Regions from separate parts of the Methylocystis sp. genome, predicted to be linked through region 2. Evidence: riboswitches for the same ligand, from Rfam matches in the RefSeq annotation. Region 2 holds a riboswitch; the other holds the start of a gene.
What was found. A riboswitch is a leader RNA that binds a small molecule or an ion and turns the genes downstream of it on or off. The one in region 2 is predicted to bind thiamine pyrophosphate.

Region 1 (5,440 bases), on a different contig from region 2:
GTCGGAAAAATTGTACATGTTGGACGAGTAGGGAGAGAGAATTTTCAGTCCCTGCGCGTTGAACATTTGGATCGCCAGCGTTGGCGAGAAGCCCACAGTGATCGGACCAAATTTTCTGGCGTAGGTGGCGCTCAAAAAGGACTGCTGAAGGTCGAGGCCCGCCCAGCCTCCGCCGAGGATTCCGCCGAAGGAAGGAGAAACGGTGATCGCGCCGCCAAGCGCTCGGACAGGCGGCTTGAAATGGCCGAAGTCATAGGACGTGTTGAGACCGCCATTGCCATAAGTGGCGACGCCCCATGCGGACTCGGCGTCGATCGGCTGGACATAGGCCCCATTGGGCACAGGAAAGAGCGGGCGACCGCTCCGCACATCGCCAGGCGCCAGGACTACCGGTCGACCTACGGTCGAATACCCGCGCTCGGGCAGACTCGCGCCGACGCCGACCTGAAATTCGCGTTCAAGTCCCACAATGCCTGCCGGGTTGATCGACATGGCCATCGGGTCGCGGGAGTCAGCGACGCCGGCGCCGCCCAAGGCTCTCTGGCGCGGACCGTAGCCTGTAAGGAAATATCCGTCGGCGCCATAGGCGATCGAAGGCGCTGCAAACGCCGTCAGCGTGAAGAGGAAGCTGCAGGAAATCCAACTCTTCATCGGCGGCCAGTCCCAAGGCGAACCTCTCTCCGACCCGCCAATCGCGAGCGTTCGCCTGTTGCGTCAAATTTAAGTGCCTTTCGGGACTGTTTTACAGATTGCGAGACGCGTCCAGCCCTGCTGGTCTAATTATCTCTTTCCATTCACAGATTCTGACCGCCTGTTACGTCTTTGCAACACAAGCGTTTTTGCGTTTGAAGCTATATTGCGGTCTCGCTCCAGTCAAGCTCAAGCCGCTCCATCTTTTGGTACTGCCACGGGCGTCGGAAAGAGCAGCCGACGCCAGGTTTCCAACCAACTTCCGGCGATCGCGGCGAGCGTCAGCGCCAGCGCGAGCTTCGGCCATGGCGGCGGCTCGAAGCGCAAAAGCTCAGATATCGGAGGGACGAAAAGGGCCGCCGCCAGCATGCAGCCGGCTGCCCCGGCGACGAGCCAGAACGCGAGATTGTCGTGCGAAAATAGCGAAGCGCCGCGCGGCAGCGCATCCGAGAGCGCGAGCACGAGATTGCTGACGACAAGGGTCGCGAAGGCGAGACCGCGCGCCTGCGCCTCGGGCGTGCCAAAGCCGTTGTCGATTACGTAGACCGACATCACGGCAAGAAAGACGACAAAGCCCTGCACGAAACCGAGCCAGAGTTCGCGAGGGCCAAAGAGCGGCTCGTCGCGCCGGCGAGGCGGTTTGAGCATCGCGTCCGGCTCATTGGGCTGCGATTCGAAAACGAGCGCGCAGGTCGGGTCGATGATCAATTCCATCAGCACCACATGCGCGGGCAGCAGCAGAGGCGGCAGGCCCATGAGAATTGGCGTGAGAGCGACGCCGGCGATCGGAATATGAATCGCCGTCACATAGGTGAGCGCGCGGCGGAGGTTGGCGAAAATGCGCCGACCCAGCACCACGCCAGCGACGATCGACGCAAAGCTGTCGTCGAGCAGAACGATATGGGCGGCTTCGCGCGCCACATCCGATCCGCGCTGGCCCATGGCGATGCCGATATGCGCGGCGGCGAGCGCCGGCCCGTCATTGACTCCGTCGCCGGTCATGGCGACGATTTGGCCGTCGGCTTTGAAGGCCTCGACGAGCGCCAGCTTGCTCGTCGGCGTGACTCTGGCGAAGACGCACAGGTTGCGGATTTTTTCTGGAAGCAACTCGCTTGGCGTCGCCGCGATCTCCGCGCCAGTGAACGCGCCAGCGTCAGCGTCAAGCCCCGCCTGGCGCGCGATCGCGAGGGCGGTCGCAGGATAGTCGCCGGTGACCATCGCCACGGCGATCCCCGCGCGTCGCGCCGCCGTCACGGCGGCGGGGACGTCTGCGCGCAGCGGATCTTCAAAGACGAGCAGTCCGGCAAGGTTGAATAAAGCCAGCTCCGGCGGCGGCGCCTGCGGCAGCGGCGCCGTCGTCGCCACGGCGAGCACGCGCAGCCCGCGACGCGCGAAATCGCCGATCTGACGATCAAGGCGCGCGCGTTCTTCGTCGGAAAGTCGCGCGAGTTTGGAGATCGCTTCCGGCGCGCCTTTCGCGGCGTAGCTCTCACCTGACTCATCGCGCCAGCATTGAATGAAGGCGAGGAGGTCGGGGCGGATCGGAAAGCTTCGAACCGGCTCGCCTTCCAGCGCCACGCCAGCGTCCGCCGCAAAAGCGTGAACGGCGCGGTCCATCGGATCGACGGGGTTCAATGACGACGCGCGCAAGGCGGCGCGTACCAGCTTCCGGCGCCTTTCCGGGTCCGGCGCTTCAGTCGTTTCATCGCCATCGACGACCGCAAACGCCACGCGCATGCGGTTCTGCGTGAGCGTGCCGGTGTTGTCGACGCAAAGAATCGAAGTCGAGCCCAGCGTTTCGGTCGCCGACGTGCGGCGCACCAGCACGTTGCGGCGCGCCAGCCGATAGGCGCCCAGCGCGAGAAAGATCGCGAGCACCATCGGAAATTCTTCCGGCAAAAGGCCGATAGCGAGCGTGAGGCCGGCGATGGCGCCTTCGAACCAATCGCCATGCACGAGCCAATAGGCAAGAAACACCAACAGGCAGAACAGCAGGGCGAAGGCGCCCAGCGTCGCGACCAGCCTACCGGTTCTTTGCTGCAGAGGACTGGGTTCGCTCTCGATCGTCGCGAGCGACGCGCCAAGCGCGCCCATCGCCGTGCGCGCGCCGGTGCGAAGGACTTCGGCCATTCCAGAGCCGCGCGCGATCATCGTTCCGGCAAAAAGAAAAGGCGTGTGCTCCCCGCCGGGATCGGGAATTTCGGTCGTAAGCCGCTCGTCGGCAAGCGTCTTCGTCACCGCGGCCGACTCGCCGGTAAGGAGCGACTCGTCGACAACCAACGCGTCGCCGCCGATCAACAGCGCGTCGGCAGGCGCGCGCTCGCCTTCGCCGACAAGAATAAGGTCGCCGGGCACAAGATCGCGCGCCGGCACGCGACGCTCGACGCCGTCACGCCGACAGATCGCGGTCGGCTCCGCCAGTCGGTTGAGCGCTTGAAGCGCGCGCTCGGTCCGCAGCTCCTGCAGCACGACAAGCGCAATCGACGCGCCGGCGCCGACGACCATGAACAGGCCTTCGCCAAGTTCGCCGACGAAAAGATAAAGCAGCGCGGCCGACGCAAGCAAAAAGAACATCGGTTCTCTGAGCGTGCGCAGCGCGATCGCCAATACCCCCGGAGGAGGCGCCTTCGGCTGCTCATTCGGCCTGTATTCGGCAAGGCGCCGGGCGGCTTCCCCGGATGACAGACCGTGAAAATTCATATTCCGCATGTGTCCAAGCTCGTCAGGGCAATACGCATTTTGGCTGCATCGCCACGCGAACTTGCGACACGAATACGAACGCGCTAATTTTTCCATAATGGCGAGGGGCGCCGCAAGCGCGGCTGAGAAGCACCCGTCGAACCTGATCCGGGTCATGCCGGCGTAGGGAAGGCCAGCGAAAGAGCGACGGCGCGCCCGCGTCGACGCAGTGACGCTTCGCCCCCTTCGTCTTCCTGACCGAGCGTCCGCTTCTCTTGACGAAGCGCGATGAAGGAGCGCGAGCATGAATGTTCACGACAAGCGCCTGCCGGCGAGCGTCACCGCCGGCGCCATCGGCAAATCGCGCAAACTCGATTCGTCGCCGAAAGGGCGCGACGACATTCGCGTTCCGTGTCGCGAAATTCCGCTGCACCCTTCTTCCGGCGAGCCGCCGCTTCGGGTCTATGATTCCTCCGGCCCCTATACATGCGCGTCCTTCACGCCCGACCTTTCGGCAGGCCTACCTTCAGCGCGGCCCTGGCTCGCTTCGCGCGCCGGTCTGGAGGCCTATCAAGGCCGCGCGATCAAGCCTGAGGACAATGGTTTCGCCGAGGGCGAGCGGCTCGTTCCGCCATGCCCGGCCGAGCGCAGGCTTTATCGCGCATCGGGCGCGCAGCCGGTCACGCAGCTTGAATTTGCCCGCGCAGGCATCATCACGGAAGAGATGATCTATGTCGCGCATCGAGAGAATCTCTGCCGCGAACGCGCGCTCGATGTCGCGAAAGAACGCATCGCCGACGGCGAGAGCTTCGGCGCCGCGATCCCCGAATTCGTGACGCCGGAATTCGTGCGCGAGGAAGTCGCGCGCGGCCGCGCCATCATTCCGGCCAACATCAATCACCCGGAGCTGGAGCCGGTCGTCATCGGCCGAAATTTTCTGGTGAAGGTCAACGCCAATATCGGCAATTCCGCCGTCAGCTCTTCTGTTGCGGAAGAAGTCGAGAAAATGGTGTGGGCGATCCGCTGGGGCGCCGACACCGTCATGGACCTCTCGACCGGCCGCAACATTCACAACATCCGCGACTGGATCATCCGCAACGCGCCGGTTCCGATCGGCACCGTGCCGATCTATCAGGCGCTCGAGAAGGTGGGCGGCGATGCGCTGAAGCTCGATTGGGAAGTGTTTAAGGACACGCTGATCGAGCAGGCGGAGCAGGGGGTCGATTATTTCACCATCCACGCCGGCGTGCGTCTCGCCTATGTGCCGCTCACCGCGACTCGCGTCACCGGCATCGTCTCGCGCGGCGGCTCGATCATGGCGCGCTGGTGCCTGTCGAAGCACAAGGAAAGTTTCCTTTACGAGCGCTTCGACGAAATCTGCGACATCATGCGCCGCTATGACGTGTCCTTCTCATTGGGCGACGGTCTGCGTCCGGGCTGCAACGCCGACGCCAATGACGCCGCGCAATTCGCCGAATTGGAGACGCTCGGCGAACTCACCAAAATCGCCTGGGACAAGGGCTGTCAGACGATGATCGAAGGGCCCGGCCATGTGCCGATGCATAAGATCAAAGCCAATATGGAAAAGCAGCTCAGCGTTTGCGGCGAGGCGCCGTTCTATACGCTCGGTCCGCTCGTCACCGACATTGCGCCGGGCTACGATCACATTACGTCAGGCATCGGCGCGGCGATGATCGGCTGGTTCGGCACCTCCATGCTGTGTTACGTAACGCCTAAAGAGCATCTCGGCCTGCCTGATCGCGACGACGTGAAGACCGGCGTCATCACCTATCGCATCGCGGCGCATGCGGCCGATCTCGCCAAGGGCCATCCGGCGGCGCGCGAACGCGACGACGCCATGAGCCGCGCGCGTTTCGACTTCCGCTGGGAGGATCAATTCGAGATCGGTTTAGATCCCGACACGGCGCGTGAATTCCACGACGAAACGCTGCCCAAGGAGGCGCATAAGCTCGCGCATTTCTGCTCGATGTGCGGCCCGAAATTCTGCTCGATGCAGATCACCCGCGATTTGCGCGAGGAAGCCAAAGAAATCGCCGCGCGCGAGAAGGGC
Region 2 (14,857 bases):
GCTGACATAGACGCGGACCAATTGGGCGCCGTACTGCGCTTCCCAAAAATAATAGGCCCGGCCATCGCGATAATGCGTTGTCGGCGGATCAATCTCGCCGACGGCGAGATCCAGCAATTGCAACATGCCTGCTCCTTGGCGGTGAATTATGCGTCTTCGAAACCGGATCGTCGCGAGAAAAGCGGCGGGCCTATAATCCCGCATGACCTCTATAAATCGTAGAGTTGAAGGTTCCGCGACCAGTCCGAATACGAGTGGAGCGCTTCTCATAGCAAATCGGCGTGTTCGCCCTTTTTCGCGAGTGTGTCGCGAATGTTGCGCGCATTCGAGCAGCCGCGCCGAAAAGGCGTTCGTGAAAGGGCCGCCGATACCACGCAAAGCTGACGCAACTGGGAATTTTTGTGTGAGAAGCGACAGCTTCGAGTGAAATGCGATTGCTTCCAACGAAAAGCGGCGGCCTCGTTAAAGTCCGCCGCTAGTCGATAGCTGACGCCTGAAAACGGGGGGACGGACGCCTGCTATCAGTTCCCACCTTGAGTGGTTGGCGCGTCATAGCACGACGGCGCCGCCGCCATTTTTCGTGACTGTGTCTCGACTGTTGCGTCGCGCTCGGCGGTTGTGGCGAAAAGGCGTTCACGAACCGGTAGCTCACGCTGCATTTGGGCGCGATCGCGCAAATGCAGATGACCTATTGCCGTTAGAGTTTGCTTTTCAGCCGCTTCCATAAGTCGATGACGTGCGGCCTCGCCCATTCGAAGAGGGCCTTCGCGCTTTTGAACGCCAGGCGGCTGACGGTTTTCACCAATTCAACCGCTCGGTCGAACCATGGCAAAAACCAGCTGTCAGGCGGGATTTTCGCCCGCGCCCAGGCGACCCAGTCGTTGCCGATCTGCGACGCCGCGCGCCCCAACACGCCCCACGGATCTTCAACCGGCGCGCGCGCCACCGCGTCGCGAAAACGAGCGAACTCGGCCGCAATCTCAGACTCCTTGCGGCGCTCTTCATCGAGTTGGCGAGAAAGCTCGCTGGCGTGCGTCGCTTCCTGCTCCGCATGGCGCTCGCTGGCCTCGGCCTTTTTTTCGCTGCGCTGCGCGATCAGCACATCGGCGGCGATTTCTCTAACCGACTCGTCGACTTGCAGCGCCATGGCCTCATATTTAGTAAGTAAGTTGTCGCGCTGCTCCGTCACATCGCGCAGGAGCGCGAGCAATTCCTCGCGGCTGAGATTTTCGTGCTCGATGTCCTTGGGGACCATAGGGATTGGGCTGCCGGGCAAATCCGCCTCCGGGGATGACGCTTTCCTCGCCCCCGCCGCCTACCGCGACAGCAGGGCCAAGATGGGACCGCATTCTTAACTAATGCGGCCGAAGCTTGCTGTCCAACGCGGCGCGTGCGTTCAAATATCCACTGACCGGAAAAAACTGGTGGGCGCTTGACGGCGGTCGCGCGACTAGCGCGCGGCTCGCGAAAAAGCGGGAATCGGTTTTTCGCATAGAGCGCGCTCCAAACTTTTTGAATCGATCACGCTGCGTTTAGACGATTCCGCCTAAACGCAGCGTGATCTAGCGCATCAGCGCGGCGACGCCCGGCAGAATCTTGCCTTCGAGCCATTCGAGAAAGGCGCCGCCCGCCGTCGACACATAGGAAAATTCCTGGGCGACATGCGCCTGATTGAGCGCCGAGACCGTGTCGCCGCCGCCGGCGACCGAGAGCAGCTTCCCCTCGACAGTGAGCCGCGCCGCCGTCTGCGCCACAGCGTTGGTGCCTTCGTCGAAAGGCGGTAGTTCGAACGCGCCGAACGGGCCGTTCCACACCAGCGTCTTGCATTTGGCGAGAAGCGCCTCGACATGGGCGATCGACTTCGGCCCGACGTCGAGGATCATGTCGCTTTCGCCGACATGATCGACCGAGACGATATGCGACGGCGCATGCGCCTCGAACTTCTGCGCGACCGTGGCGTCGATCGGCAGCACGATCTCGCAGCCGGCCTTTTCCGCCTTGGCGAGAATCTCCTGTGCGGCGCCGGCGAGATCATGTTCGCACAGCGACTTGCCGACGGCTTTGCCTTGCGCGGCGAGGAAAGTGTTCGCCATGCCGCCGCCGATGACGAGATAGTCGACCTTCGCGACGAGATTGCCGAGGAGTTCGAGCTTGGTTGAAACCTTCGCGCCGCCGACGATCGCCATGACCGGGCGCTGCGGATGGGCGAGCGCCGATTCAAGCGCTTCGAGTTCCGCCTGCATGGCGCGGCCGGCGAAGGCCGGGAGTTTATGTGCGATTCCTTCGGTGGAGGCATGGGCGCGATGCGCCGCCGAAAATGCGTCGCTGACGAAAATGTCGCCATTCGCCGCGAGCGCCGCGATGAAATCGTCAGCGTTCTTTTCTTCGCCCTTGTGGAAGCGCGTGTTCTCGAGCAGCGCGACGTCGCCGTCCTTGAGCGCGTTGACGACGCGCGCCGCCTTCTCTCCGACGCAGTCGTCGGCGAAAGCGATTTTGCGCTTGAGCGCATGTTCGAGCGCCGGGAGCACTTGGCGCAGCGAGTCCTCCTCGACGCGCTGGCCTTTCGGCCGGCCGAAATGCGAAAGCAGAATCACCCTGCCGCCCTTTTTTGTGATCTCGTCGATCGTCGGCAGCGCGCGTTCGATGCGCGTCGCGTCGGCGACGCGGCCGTCCTCCATCGGCACGTTGAGATCGACGCGCAGCAGCACGCGCTTTCCTTTGACGTCGACGTCGTCGAGAGTGCGGAAGGCGGTCATAGGAAGCGTCCAATCGCGGCTTGAAAAAGAGGCGCGGACCGCAAGGTCCGCGCCGGCATGTTTGGCGAAGCTTACAGAAGCTTGCCGATCGTCGCCGCCACATCGGTCATGCGGCCGGAGAAGCCCCATTCATTGTCGTACCAGGACAGGATCGACACGAGATTGCCGTCCATCACCTTGGTCTGGTCGAGATGGAAGCAGGACGACAGCGGATTGTGATTGAAATCGATCGACACGAGTTTCTCGCTCGTATAGCCGAGCACGCCTTTGAGCGGGCCGTCGGCGGCGGCCTTGATCGCGGCGTGCACCTCGTCCTTCGTCGTCGCGCGTTTCGCCAAAAACTTCAGATCGACCGCCGAGACATTGGGCGTCGGCACGCGCATGGCGAAGCCGTCGAGCTTGCCGTTGAGTTCGGGCAGCACCAGCCCAACGGCTTTCGCCGCGCCGGTCGAAGTCGGAATCATCGACAGCGCCGCCGCGCGGGCGCGATAAAGGTCCTTGTGCATAGTATCGAGCGTCGGCTGATCGCCCGTATAGGCGTGGATCGTCGTCATGATCCCCTTGTCGATGCCGATCGCCTCATGCAGCACCTTGGCGACCGGCGCGAGGCAGTTGGTCGTGCATGAGGCGTTGGAAATGACAAGATGGTCCTTCGTGATCTTGTCGTGATTGACGCCATAGACGACGGTGATGTCGGCCCCGTCGCCCGGCGCCGAGACCAGCACGCGCTTCGCGCCGGCGTCGAGCAACAGCTTCGCCTTGTCGCGCGCGGTAAAGAGGCCGGTGCATTCCAGCGCGATGTCGATCTTGAGCTCCTTGTAAGGAAGCTCGGCCGGATTTTTGATGGCGGTCACTTTGATCGGGCCACGGCCGACGTCGATCGTGTCGCCGGCGACTTTCACTTCATGCGGAAAGCGGCCGTGAACGGAATCATATCGCAGCAGATGCGCATTGGTCTCGACCGGGCCGAGATCGTTGATGGCGACGACTTCGAGGTCCGTGCGCCCGGTCTCGATGATGAAGCGCAGGATATTGCGGCCAATGCGCCCGAAGCCGTTGATCGCCACTCTCACCGTCATTTCATAACTCTCCTTGCGCCGCGGCAAACTTGCGCGGCTTTCGCTTTTCGTGCCCTGGGGCATCGAAGGCCGGGGTGTGATAGCACCTCGCGCCCCCCTGTCAACGCGCCGAGGCCGCGCCATTGCGAGCGGTTTCGAATTGCTTGATTCATGATAGGAACAGGCAGGCGCGCGAATCGCCCGGCGCGGTTCGTCGCGACCAAAAGCCTTGCGACTCCGGCGACCGGCGATGAACCACTCAGATAAGCGCGACAACGAAAACGCCAAGAGGATAGAGGCCGACATCGCCGAACTGCAGATGGCGATCGCGCAATTGGAGCGCATTGTCGCCGACAAGCTCGAAGACGAGCTCTCCAACGCCGAACTTTTAGAAGAACTCGCCATCATGCAGGACGACCGTTCGCGACTCGCGCTCGATCTCGACGCCGCCCTGGCGCGGCAAAACGCGTTGGAGAAAAGCCGCGACGAAGTGTTGCGGCGGCTCGATGCCGCGAGCGAAGGCGTCGCCGCCGCGCTCGGCGCGGCGGTCGCGGCGCCGGTTCGGGAGGACTGACATGGGCTCCGTGGTCCTCTCCATCGCCGGCCGCACGTATCGCATGTCCTGCGAGGACGGCGAGGAGCAGCGCATCGAAGCGCTTGCCCATTATCTCGAGGGTAAGATCGGGTCGATGCGCGCGAATTTCGGCGAAATCGGCGAGCAGCGCATCATCGTGATGGCGGCGCTCGCCATCGCCGACGAGGCGTCCGACGCACGCGCCAAAGCGCAGGCGGTGGAAGCGGAGTTCGCCGAATTGCGCGCCGAACTCGACGCCGCGCGCAAGGCGAATGACGCGCTGTCGGCGCGGGCGTCCGAGGCGCTCAAGGACGCGGCGCGCCGGCTCGCAAAGCTCAACGGCGATCTGTCGAAGCCGGCCGCGCCGGCGGACGATCTTCTATAGAAGGGTTTTCAATAGGCCTTTTGAATTAAACGATATCCGTTTGATCGGTTCGGCTGTCATTCCCGACGCGCGCAATGCGCGCGATTGGGAATCCAGAGCAAAACCAGCATTCCTGCCACGGCACTGGATTCCCGGTCGGGCCTTTGGCCCGCCGGGAATGACATGGTCCAATCAAACGGATCAACCGGAATCCGTACTACTTCGCCGCCCAGTCCATAATGCTCGGGTCGGTCTTGGCCTTTTCGAGATTGTCCGCCTGTTCGGACAATTGAAAATTGAGATGCTGCGCCGTCATCGCCTCGGCGCCGTCCGACATGATCGCGATCTTCATCTGCTCGGTGGCGAGACGATTGAGCTCATTGATCCATTGATTGAGATGGAGCATCAGCTTCCGTTTGCGCTCTCTTTGAATCTCATGCGACGAATCATTGTTGTCGGACAGCGCCAGTTCTTCCTGGGTCTGCTCAATCATTCCGTCGATCTTCTTGAGGTTTTCTTCAGCGGCGGCGAGCTGGTCGGCTGCGCCGGATTTCGCCTTTTCCACTGCCGCTTCCGCCTCGGCGTGCGCCTTCTTGAGATTGTCGAGGCCGTTCTGCAGCCATTTCGACTGGAGTTTGAGAAGCGAGTCGCGCGGCACCCCGCTGATGCTTAAGGAATTCGGAATGGGGAAGTATTGACCAAGTTGCGCGGCGGCGGCGGGCGTGGCGACAGTTGCGCCAAGCCAAGTCGCGCAGGCGATCAGGCCAAAGAGGGCCAACGTCCCGTGGAGGCCGGCCGTTTTGCGACGGAAGTTCATGATTTCTCTCCCCATATGCAGCGCTTTTCCATGCGCTTTTCTCGATCAAACTGGGCTATCGATTGAATTCTGGCAAGTGCCGAAGCGCTGCGCCGTAACGAGATGCCGGGCGCGCAACGCTTGACTGCCGCCACGTTTTCGCGCGAGCCTGTGAGCGCCGGGGGAGCCCCGCCCGGCGGCGCGCGTCAAAGCCGCCGCCAAGGGGCTGAGAGGCCGCAAGATGCGCCAGGAGGCGCAGGAGCGGCGACCCTTTGAACCTGATCCAGTTGAGACTGGCGGAGGGATGGTGTCGACAAATTCCGTAGATGGGCGTCGTTCATGCCCGCGCGCGTGATCGGCGCCGGCGTCGCCGGCCTGTGCGCTGCCTATGCGCTTGCCAAGAGGGGCGTCGACGTCGAGATCGTCGAACGCGAACCGGGGCCTGGCCTGGGGTGTTCGCGCTTCGCTGGCGGCATGATCGCGCCGTGGTGCGAATTGGAAAGCGCTGAGCCCCTGGTTGCGACATTGGGCGAAGAAGCGCTCGATTTCTGGTCGCGCGAAATCGGCGTTGCGACGGTCGCCGGCAGCCTTGTCGTGGCGCCCTGGCGCGAGCGGGCCGAAATTTTTGATTTCGCCCGGCGCACCCGCCAGTTCGAAACTTTGGACGGCGAGGGAATCGCGGCTCTGGAGCCGGAGCTTTCCCGTCGCTTCGAGGCGGGGCTGTTCTTTCCCAAGGAAGCGCATCTTGATCCCCGCGCGGCGATGTCCGCGCTCGCCAAGCGTCTTACGCGAATGCCGAATGTGGTTTTTCGTTTTGCGCAGGACGGCGCCGAGCCGGCGCCCGTGGCGGATTGGTCTGTCGACTGCCGCGGGTTCGCCGCGCGCGACGCGCTTCCCGGCCTTCGCGGCGTTAAAGGCGAAATGCTGATCTTGCGCAGCGAAGAGATTTCTTTCTCGCGTCCGGTGCGTATGCTGCATCCGCGCCGGCCGGTTTACGTCGTTCCGCGCGGCGAGGGACTGTTCATGGTCGGCGCGACGATGATCGAGAATGAGGAGCGGGCGCGGGTCACCGCGCGCTCGGTCGTCGAACTGGTCAATTCGGCCTTCGCCATCCACCCGGCCTTCGCCGAGGCCGAAATCGTCGAGACGGGGTCGGATCTGAGGCCGGCTTTCGCCGATAATCTGCCCCGTCTTTTGAAAAGGGATCGCACGCTCTATATCAATGGGCTCTACCGCCACGGGTTCCTGCTCGCGCCAGCTTTGGCGCGCCGTGCTGCTGAGGTCGTCTTGAACGACGAGCTCTTCCCAGAGGTGATGGATGCTGATTCAAATCAACGGACGACCGCAGGACGTCCGCGCCACGACGTTGCAAACGCTGCTGCAGGAACTGGGGTATGACGAAAAGACGGTCGGCACCGCCTTGAACCAGGAGTTCGTGCGCGCCAAGGACCGCGCCGAGACGCCTCTTCGCGAAGGCGACACCGTCGAAATCGTGACTCCGAGACAGGGCGGGTAAGCGAGCCTGAATGAACGACCCCCTGGGGCTCTATGACATCGCGTTGTCCTCGCGGCTGCTGCTCGGGACGGCGCGCTATCCGTCGCCCGCGATCCTCGCCGAATCCATTCGCGCGTCAGGCTGTGAAATCGTCACGGTTTCGCTGCGGCGCGAGGCCGGCAGGGCGCGGGCGGGCGAGGCGTTCTGGAGCCTGATTCGCGACATCGGCGTCCGGGTGCTGCCCAATACCGCCGGCTGCCGCACCGCCAGGGAGGCGATCGCCACGGCGCAGATGGCGCGAGAAGTCTTCGCGACCGACTGGATCAAGCTCGAAGTGATCGGCGAAGAGGATACGCTCCAGCCCGACGTCTTCGGGCTCCTCGAGGCGGCGCGGGTTCTCGTCGACGACGGCTTCAAGGTCTTCCCCTATACGACCGACGATCTCGTCGTCGCCGAAAAACTGCTCGACGCCGGCTGTCGCGTGCTGATGCCCTGGGCGGCGCCGATCGGCTCGGGGCGAGGCGTCAACGATATTTTCGCGCTGCGGGCGCTGCGCGCCCATTTTCCCGACACGCCGCTCATCGTCGACGCCGGGATCGGCGCGCCCTCCCACGCCGCGCTGGTCATGGAAATGGGCTATGACGCGGTGCTGCTCAACACCGCTGTTTCGCGCGCCGGCGACCCCGTCTTAATGGCGCGCGCCTTCGCCCTCGCGATCGAAGCGGGAAGGACCGGTTTCCGCGCCGAGCCGATGACCCCGCGCGACATGGCCGAGCCTTCAACGCCCGTGATCGGCCGTCCCTTCGACAGATTGGCCTGAGGGAACCGGCGAGTGGCGGCGATTAAACTCGATCCCTTCTACCTCATCGTTGACGACGCCGACTGGCTTCTCCGCCTGTTGCCGCAGGGCGCCAACCTTGTGCAGCTTCGCGTGAAGGACCGCGACGAGGCCGAGACGCGCGCGCAAATCGCGATGGCGCGGGACATTTGTGCGCGACAAGGCGCGCAGCTCGTCGTCAATGATCATTGGCGGCTCGCGATCGATGAAGGCTGCGACTTCGTCCATCTCGGCCAGGGCGATCTCGACGGGGCGGATATTCCAGCGCTGCGCCGCGCCGGCGTAAGGATCGGCGTATCGACCCATGACGAAGCCGAGCTCGACCGCGCGCTGTCCCTCGCAGCGGACTATGTCGCGCTCGGGCCGATCTATCCGACGCTTCTTAAACAGATGGAATTTGGGCCCCAGGGGCTCGCCCGGATCGGCGTCTGGAAGGCGGCGATCGGGGACACGCCGCTGGTTGCCATCGGCGGACTGACTCCCGAGCGCGCCATCGCCGCGCTCGCCGCCGGCGCCGACAGCGCCTGCGTCGTCACCGATATTTTGCGCAGCCCTGAGCCAGAGGCGCGCACGCAGGAATGGCTCTCCGCGACGCAGCCCTGGCGCGTTGGCGATGGCTTCTTCGCGCCGGATTTCGCCGGCGCGAGCATATGCCCTTCGCCCAATCACGGGCCGCGGCTGCGGCCGATCTCGTCTCTGGTGCTCCATTACACCGGAATGCAAACCGGAGAATCGGCGCTCGCCCTTCTCTGCAGCCCCCACTCGAAGGTCTCGGCGCATTATGTCGTCGAGGAAGATGGCCGCGTGCTGCAGCTCGTGCCCGAGTCGCGGCGCGCCTGGCACGCGGGAATAAGCTTCTGGGCCGGCGAAACGGACATGAATTCCGCGTCGATCGGAATCGAAGTCGTTCATCCCGGTTACCTCGACCCGCGTCCCTATACGGCGGCGCAGATCGAGGCGACGGCGGCGCTCGCCAAGGACATCTGCCGGCGCCACGCCATTCCCCCTGAGCGCGTGCTGGCGCATTCCGACATTGCTCCCGGCCGCAAGCAGGATCCCGGCGAGTTCTTCCCCTGGGAGGAGCTTGCCAAGCGCGGCGTCGGGCGCATCGTCGAGACGGCCTTCTCCGAAGGCGCGACGACGATCGCGCTTGGCGACGAGGGGGCGAAGGTGGCCTCGCTTCAGCGCGACCTCGCCGCTTACGGCTACGGCGTCGAAGAGACCGGCGTCTACGACGCGCAGACGGTCCACGCGGTCGAAGCGTTTCAGCGCCACTTCCGGCGCGCCAAGGTTGACGGCCGCGCCGACGGCGAAACCCGCGTCGCGCTCGCCCATCTCCTCGCGGCGCTGGGAGAACGGGTTTGAAGGCCGTTGTAGTGACGGGCGCCTCGACGGGAATCGGCGCCGCCTGCGTCGACCTTCTGGTCGAGAAGGGATTTCTCGTTTTCGCCTCGGTCCGCAACGACGCTGACGCCGACGCGCTCACCGCGCGGCACGCCGCCGCCGTCGTTCCGCTCTATTTCGACGTGACCGACGCTGACGCCGTCGCCGACGCCGTGCGATGCGTCGAGGCGCGGCTTGCCGGCGAGACGCTCGCCGGCCTCGTGAACAATGCCGGCATCGTGGTTCCCGGACCTCTGTTGCATCTGCCGATCGAAGATTTCCGGCGTCAGATCGAGGTCAATCTCATCGGGCAGCTCCAGGTGATCCAAGCCTTCGCGCCGCTGCTCGGCGCGGGCGAAGCGCGGCGCGGGGCGCCCGGCCGGATCGTCAATATGAGTTCGGTCGCCGGGCGCTTCGCCGCGCCTTTCCTCGGCGCCTACAACGCCTCGAAATTCGGGCTCGAAGGCATGTCCGACGCGCTGCGCCGCGAGCTGATGGTCTATGGCGTCGACCTGATCCTGATCGAGCCCGGCAGGATCGCGACGCCGATCTGGGACAAGGCCGAAGAGACCGATCTGCGACGGTTCGAGGGCACGCCCTATGCCGCTCCAGGCCGTAGAATGCTGAACTGGCTTGTTCGGGAAGGCCGACGCGCCCCCGGTCCGGAGGTCGTCGCGCGGGCGGTCTTGCGGGCGCTGACCGCGCCGCGCCCGCCCGCCCGCATCCCGGTCGTCAGGAACCGCTTTACCGACTACACGCTGCCCAGCCTGATGCCAGCGCGGCTCGTCGACTGGCTGACGGCGCGGCGGCTGGGGTTGGTGAAGAAAGATTCGGGCGGCTCGCAGGAGGGTTGATCGCACGGGATGCAACGGGAGAATCGTCCGGGGCGGGGCGACCGGACGAATGTCTCCAGCAGTAAAGCGAGGATCCCCGTCCTTCTCCCGACAGCTCTGCTGTCTGGGGCGCTTGACCTCGAACCCGTTACGGGCGACCTATCGGCGTCCGCAACGACCGCCGGAGCGAACTCCGTGAACGAAGCCGTCCAAGAGACCCGCCTGCCCGATCCGGTGGCCGCCGAGCCGGCGCCGCGCCGGCCGACCTGCGCGGTCGCGATCGGGACCGGACCCGGCGCCGTGATCGTCGGCGGCGTCGCGCCCGTCGTCGTCCAGTCGATGACCAACACCGATACGGCCGACGTGGACTCGACCGTGGCGCAGGTCACGGCGCTGGCTCAAGCCGGCTCGGAACTGGTGCGCATCACCGTCGATCGCGACGAGGCGGCCGCCGCCGTCCCGCACATCCGCGACCGGCTCGACCAGAAGGGCGTCAACGTCCCGCTCGTCGGCGACTTCCACTACATCGGCCACAAGCTTCTCGCCGATCATCCGGCCTGCGGCGAGGCGCTCGCCAAATACCGGATCAATCCGGGCAATGTCGGCTTCAAAGAGAAGAGGGACAAGCAGTTCGCCTCGATCGTCGAGCTTGCCGCCAAGCACGGCAAGGCGGTGCGGATCGGCGCCAATTGGGGCTCGCTGGATCAGGAGCTCTTAACCTATCTCATGGATTTGAACCACGCCTCCGACCGGCCGCTCGACGCGCGCGCCGTGACCCGCGAGGCGCTGGTCCGCTCGGCGCTGATGTCGGCGCGCCGCGCCGAGGAGATCGGCCTCGATAAGAACCGCATCGTCATTTCGGCGAAAGTCTCGGCGGTGCAGGACCTCATCGCCGTCTACCGCATGCTGGCCGCGCGCAGCGATTATGCGCTGCATCTCGGCCTGACTGAGGCCGGCATGGGCTCGAAGGGCGTCGTCGCCTCCTCGGCCGCGCTCGGCGTGCTGCTGCAGGACGGCATCGGCGATACGATCCGGGTATCGCTGACCCCCGAGCCCGGCGGCGACCGTTCGCTCGAAGTGCGCGTCGCCCAGGAAATTCTGCAGACCATGGGCTTTCGCACCTTTGTGCCGCTCGTCGCCGCCTGTCCGGGCTGCGGGCGCACCACCTCGACGGTGTTTCAGGAGCTTGCGCGCGACATTCAGGAACATATCCGCGCCCGCATGGCGGTCTGGCGGATGCAATATCCCGGCGTCGAGACGCTCAATGTCGCGGTGATGGGCTGCATCGTGAACGGGCCGGGAGAGTCGAAACACGCCGACATCGGCATTTCGCTGCCCGGCACCGGCGAGACGCCGGCCGCGCCCGTCTTCATCGACGGCAAGAAAGCGATGACCCTGCGCGGCGAGGGCATCGCCGAGGACTTCACCCGCATCGTCGACGATTACGTCACCCGCCGCTTCGGCGGCGAGAAGGGCGAGGCGGCGGAGTAGGCGACGCCTTCGTCTCTCTCGCGTCATGGCCGGGCTCGTCCCGGCTATCCACGAAAAGATGCGCGGTGACCTCGTGGATGCCCGCGACAAGCGCGGGCATGACGCGCGAAATGTTAAGGCTTCGGCCCATTTGACGCCTCTCGCAACGCCTCCGCGGCCCTACGCAGATCGCGCCAGGCGGCAGGTTTCAGCGCCGCGCTTTTCAGCATCGCTTCGAGACTGGAAAACACGAAGGCGCGCGCGAGATGCGCGCCGCAGCGCGCTTCATAGATCTTGCCGCGCAGCTTGCCGACAGGCTCCTTCGTCGCGAGCATGACCCGCGCCGGCGCCTCGCCAAATAGCAGCAGAATATCGGGTCGCGCCAGCTCCACCCGGCGGCGCGCGAAGGGCGCGAAAATCGCCGCCTCATGCGGCGTCAGCGCGCGATCGCCGGGCGGTCGCCAGGGCGAGACATAGGCGAGCGCGGCGCTTTCCCGATCGAGCCCGATCGCCGCGAGCACATTGTCGAGGAGCTTCGCCGTAAGCCCGCTGAAGGCCTCGCCGCTTGTCTCTTCCGCCACGCCCGGCGCGGCGTCGAAGGCGACGAGACGAGCGTCCGCCGCCCCGGCGCCGAACAGAAAATGCTGGGCCATGTCGCGAAAGGGCGCGTGCAGAAATTCGGCGAGACGCGCGGCGAGGTCGTCGAGGTCGCGCGCATTCGCGGCCGCTTCCTCGGCGGCGCGAATGGCTTCGTCGGGCGCGACGATCGGCGCCGCCGCGGGGCGCGGGCGCTCCATCGCCGCAGGCGGCGGCGGGGCCGGTCGTGCGGCTGGCTCCGCTGTTTCTGCAAGGGGCGCAATGCTTGCCCGCGCGCTGTCCGCATAGCGGTCGTGCGGCGCCTCGTCGAGCGCGAGATCGACGCCGCTCGCGACATGCCAGTCGAGGAGCGCAAGGAGCGCAGCGCGAGTTTCGGGGGTGGAAGACACGATGCAACTTACCTCACCCTCTCCTTGAGGGGGAGGGTCGAACGGCGAAGCCGTTCGGGGTGGGGTGAAGCGCATAGACGAATTTGCGTGTCACCCCCTCCCGGCCGTTTTCAGCGGCCGACCTCCTCCCTCAAGGGGGAGGTGGGGTCACCCGCTTCACGGCAGGGTCAGCAGCACCGAAAGGCGCGTTCGCCATTGCCGCCAAATCGCGCACTCTCGCGCGCGCGGAAAAATTCGTCGCGCGTCATGATGGGCGTTCCGTCGTGGCGCGCGCGAACATGCGCGACATAGGCGTCATAATCGCCCTGGCCGACCATGAGCCGCGCGCCGTCACGCAGCTTGCGAGAGAGCTTTGAAAGATCAAGCCCGGGCAGGCCGCAGATCGTGCAATTCATCTTCGGTCTCCCGCGTGGTGACATGCTGGGCGGCGCGCGCCTCGCGAATGGCGTTAATCGCGAAAGCGAAAATTGCGAGCACCAGCGTTGCGTAGATCGCGCACAAGGACGCGTCGACATAGTCATTGAAGATCACGCGACGCATTTCAGCGAGCGTCTTCGCCGGCGCCAGCAATTGCTCCTTATCGGCGGCCGCCGCGAATTTTCTGGCGTGCGCCAGAAAGCCGATGCGCGGGTCTTCGTGAAAAATCTTCTCGAAGGCGGCCGTCAGCGTGCAGATGTAGAGCCACGCCGTCGGCGCGATCGCGACAAAGGCGTAGCGCTCGCGCTTCATCCGATAAAGCACGACGACGCAGAGCGTCAGCGCGATCGCCGCCAGCATCTGATTGGCGATGCCGAACAAAGGCCACAGCGTATTGATGCCGCCGAGCGGATCGATCACGCCCTGATAGAGGAAATATCCCCAGCCCGTCACGACGAGGCCCGTCGCGACAAGATTGGGCCCCCAGGCGCGCGTATCGGCGAGCGCCGGGATGAAGGCGCCGGCGAGGTCCTGAATCATGAAGCGCGCGACGCGCGTGCCGGCGTCGAGCGTTGTGAGGATGAAGAGCGCCTCGAAGAGAATGGCGAAATGATACCAGAAGGACATGGTCGCCGCGCCGCCGACCACGGAAGAGAGAATATGCGCCATGCCGACGGCGAGCGTCGGCGCGCCGCCGGCCCGCGACAGAATGGACTTCTCGCCGACCTGCTCCGCGACGCCAGTCAGCGTCTCCGGCGTCACGGCGAAGCCCCATGAGGCGATCGTCGCCGCAGCGGCGTCAGGCGTCGCGCCGATGACGGCTGGCGCGGCGTTCATCGCGAAATAGACGCCGGGCTCCAGCACGCTCGCGGCGATCATCGCCATGATGGCGACGAAGGACTCCATCAGCATGGCGCCATAGCCGATGAAGCGCGTCTGCGTCTCGTCGGCGATCATCTTTGGCGTCGTGCCGGAAGAAACGAGCGCGTGGAAGCCTGACACCGCGCCGCAAGCGATGGTGATGAAGAGGAAGGGAAAGACGCTGCCCGCGAAGACTGGCCCCGTGCCGTCGATGAAACGGGTCACGGCCGGCATTTTGAGATCGGGCCAGACGAGGAAGATGCCCGCCGCAAGCGAGAAGATCGTGCCGATCTTGAGAAAGGTCGAGAGATAGTCGCGCGGCGCGAGCAGGAACCAGATGGGCAGAACGGAAGCGATGAAGCCATAGGCGATCAGCATGAAGGCGAGCGTCTCGGCCTGATAGGTAAAGAGCGGCGCAAGCGCCGCGCTTTCCGACACTGTGCGGCCGAGCCAGATGCTGGCGATGAGCAGCACGAAGCCGAGCAATGACATTTCCAGAATGCGGCCGGGCCGCAGATAGCGGCCATATACGCCCATGAGAATGGCGATGGGCAGCGTCGCCATGACCGTGAAGGAGCCCCAGGGGCTGTTGGCGAGCGCCTTGACGACGACGAGCCCGAGCACCGCGAGCAGAATGATCATGATGCTCAATATGCCGACCATGGCGACAAGTCCGGCGAAAGGCCCCATCTCGGTCTTGATAAGATCGCCGAGCGAACGACCGTCGCGCCGACTCGAAATGACGAGCACCATGAAATCCTGCACGGCGCCCGCGAAAATCACGCCGGCAAGAAGCCACAGCGTTCCCGGCAGATAGCCCATCTGCGCCGCGAGCACGGGACCGACGAGCGGGCCCGGCCCGGCGATCGCCGCAAAATGATGGCCAAAAAGCACCCATTTATCGGTCGGCACATAATCGAGCCCGTCATTGCGGCGAAGCGCCGGCGTGCGGCGGCGCGCGTCGAGTCCCAGCACCCGATAGGCGATGAAGCGCGAATAGAAGCGATAGCCGATCGCGTAGGTTCC

Region 1: another riboswitch for thiamine pyrophosphate. It lies ahead of thiC (phosphomethylpyrimidine synthase ThiC); the one in region 2 lies ahead of AB7I51_RS00560 (FAD-dependent oxidoreductase).

The regions. Positions count from the first base shown of each region.
Region 1 is NZ_JBFWVN010000003.1:9,651-15,090, forward strand. Features, by position in the region: gene AB7I51_RS02440 (OmpP1/FadL family transporter) at 1-651, opposite strand, end outside; gene AB7I51_RS02445 (cation-translocating P-type ATPase) at 880-3,399, opposite strand; TPP riboswitch at 3,484-3,577, shown strand; gene thiC (phosphomethylpyrimidine synthase ThiC) at 3,674-5,440, shown strand, end outside.
Region 2 is NZ_JBFWVN010000001.1:106,227-121,083, reverse strand. Features, by position in the region: gene AB7I51_RS00595 (hypothetical protein) at 1-126, opposite strand, end outside; gene AB7I51_RS00590 (hypothetical protein) at 698-1,276, opposite strand; gene AB7I51_RS00585 (phosphoglycerate kinase) at 1,563-2,756, opposite strand; gene gap (type I glyceraldehyde-3-phosphate dehydrogenase) at 2,828-3,835, opposite strand; gene AB7I51_RS00575 (DUF4164 family protein) at 4,065-4,388, shown strand; gene AB7I51_RS00570 (cell division protein ZapA) at 4,390-4,773, shown strand; gene AB7I51_RS00565 (hypothetical protein) at 4,970-5,569, opposite strand; TPP riboswitch at 5,719-5,871, shown strand; gene AB7I51_RS00560 (FAD-dependent oxidoreductase) at 5,888-6,946, shown strand; gene thiS (sulfur carrier protein ThiS) at 6,915-7,064, shown strand; gene AB7I51_RS00550 (thiazole synthase) at 7,075-7,863, shown strand; gene AB7I51_RS00545 (thiamine phosphate synthase) at 7,876-9,246, shown strand; gene AB7I51_RS00540 (SDR family oxidoreductase) at 9,243-10,118, shown strand; gene ispG (flavodoxin-dependent (E)-4-hydroxy-3-methylbut-2-enyl-diphosphate synthase) at 10,293-11,588, shown strand; gene AB7I51_RS00530 (uracil-DNA glycosylase) at 11,702-12,553, opposite strand; gene AB7I51_RS00525 (YbdD/YjiX family protein) at 12,721-12,948, opposite strand; gene AB7I51_RS00520 (carbon starvation CstA family protein) at 12,914-14,857, opposite strand, start outside.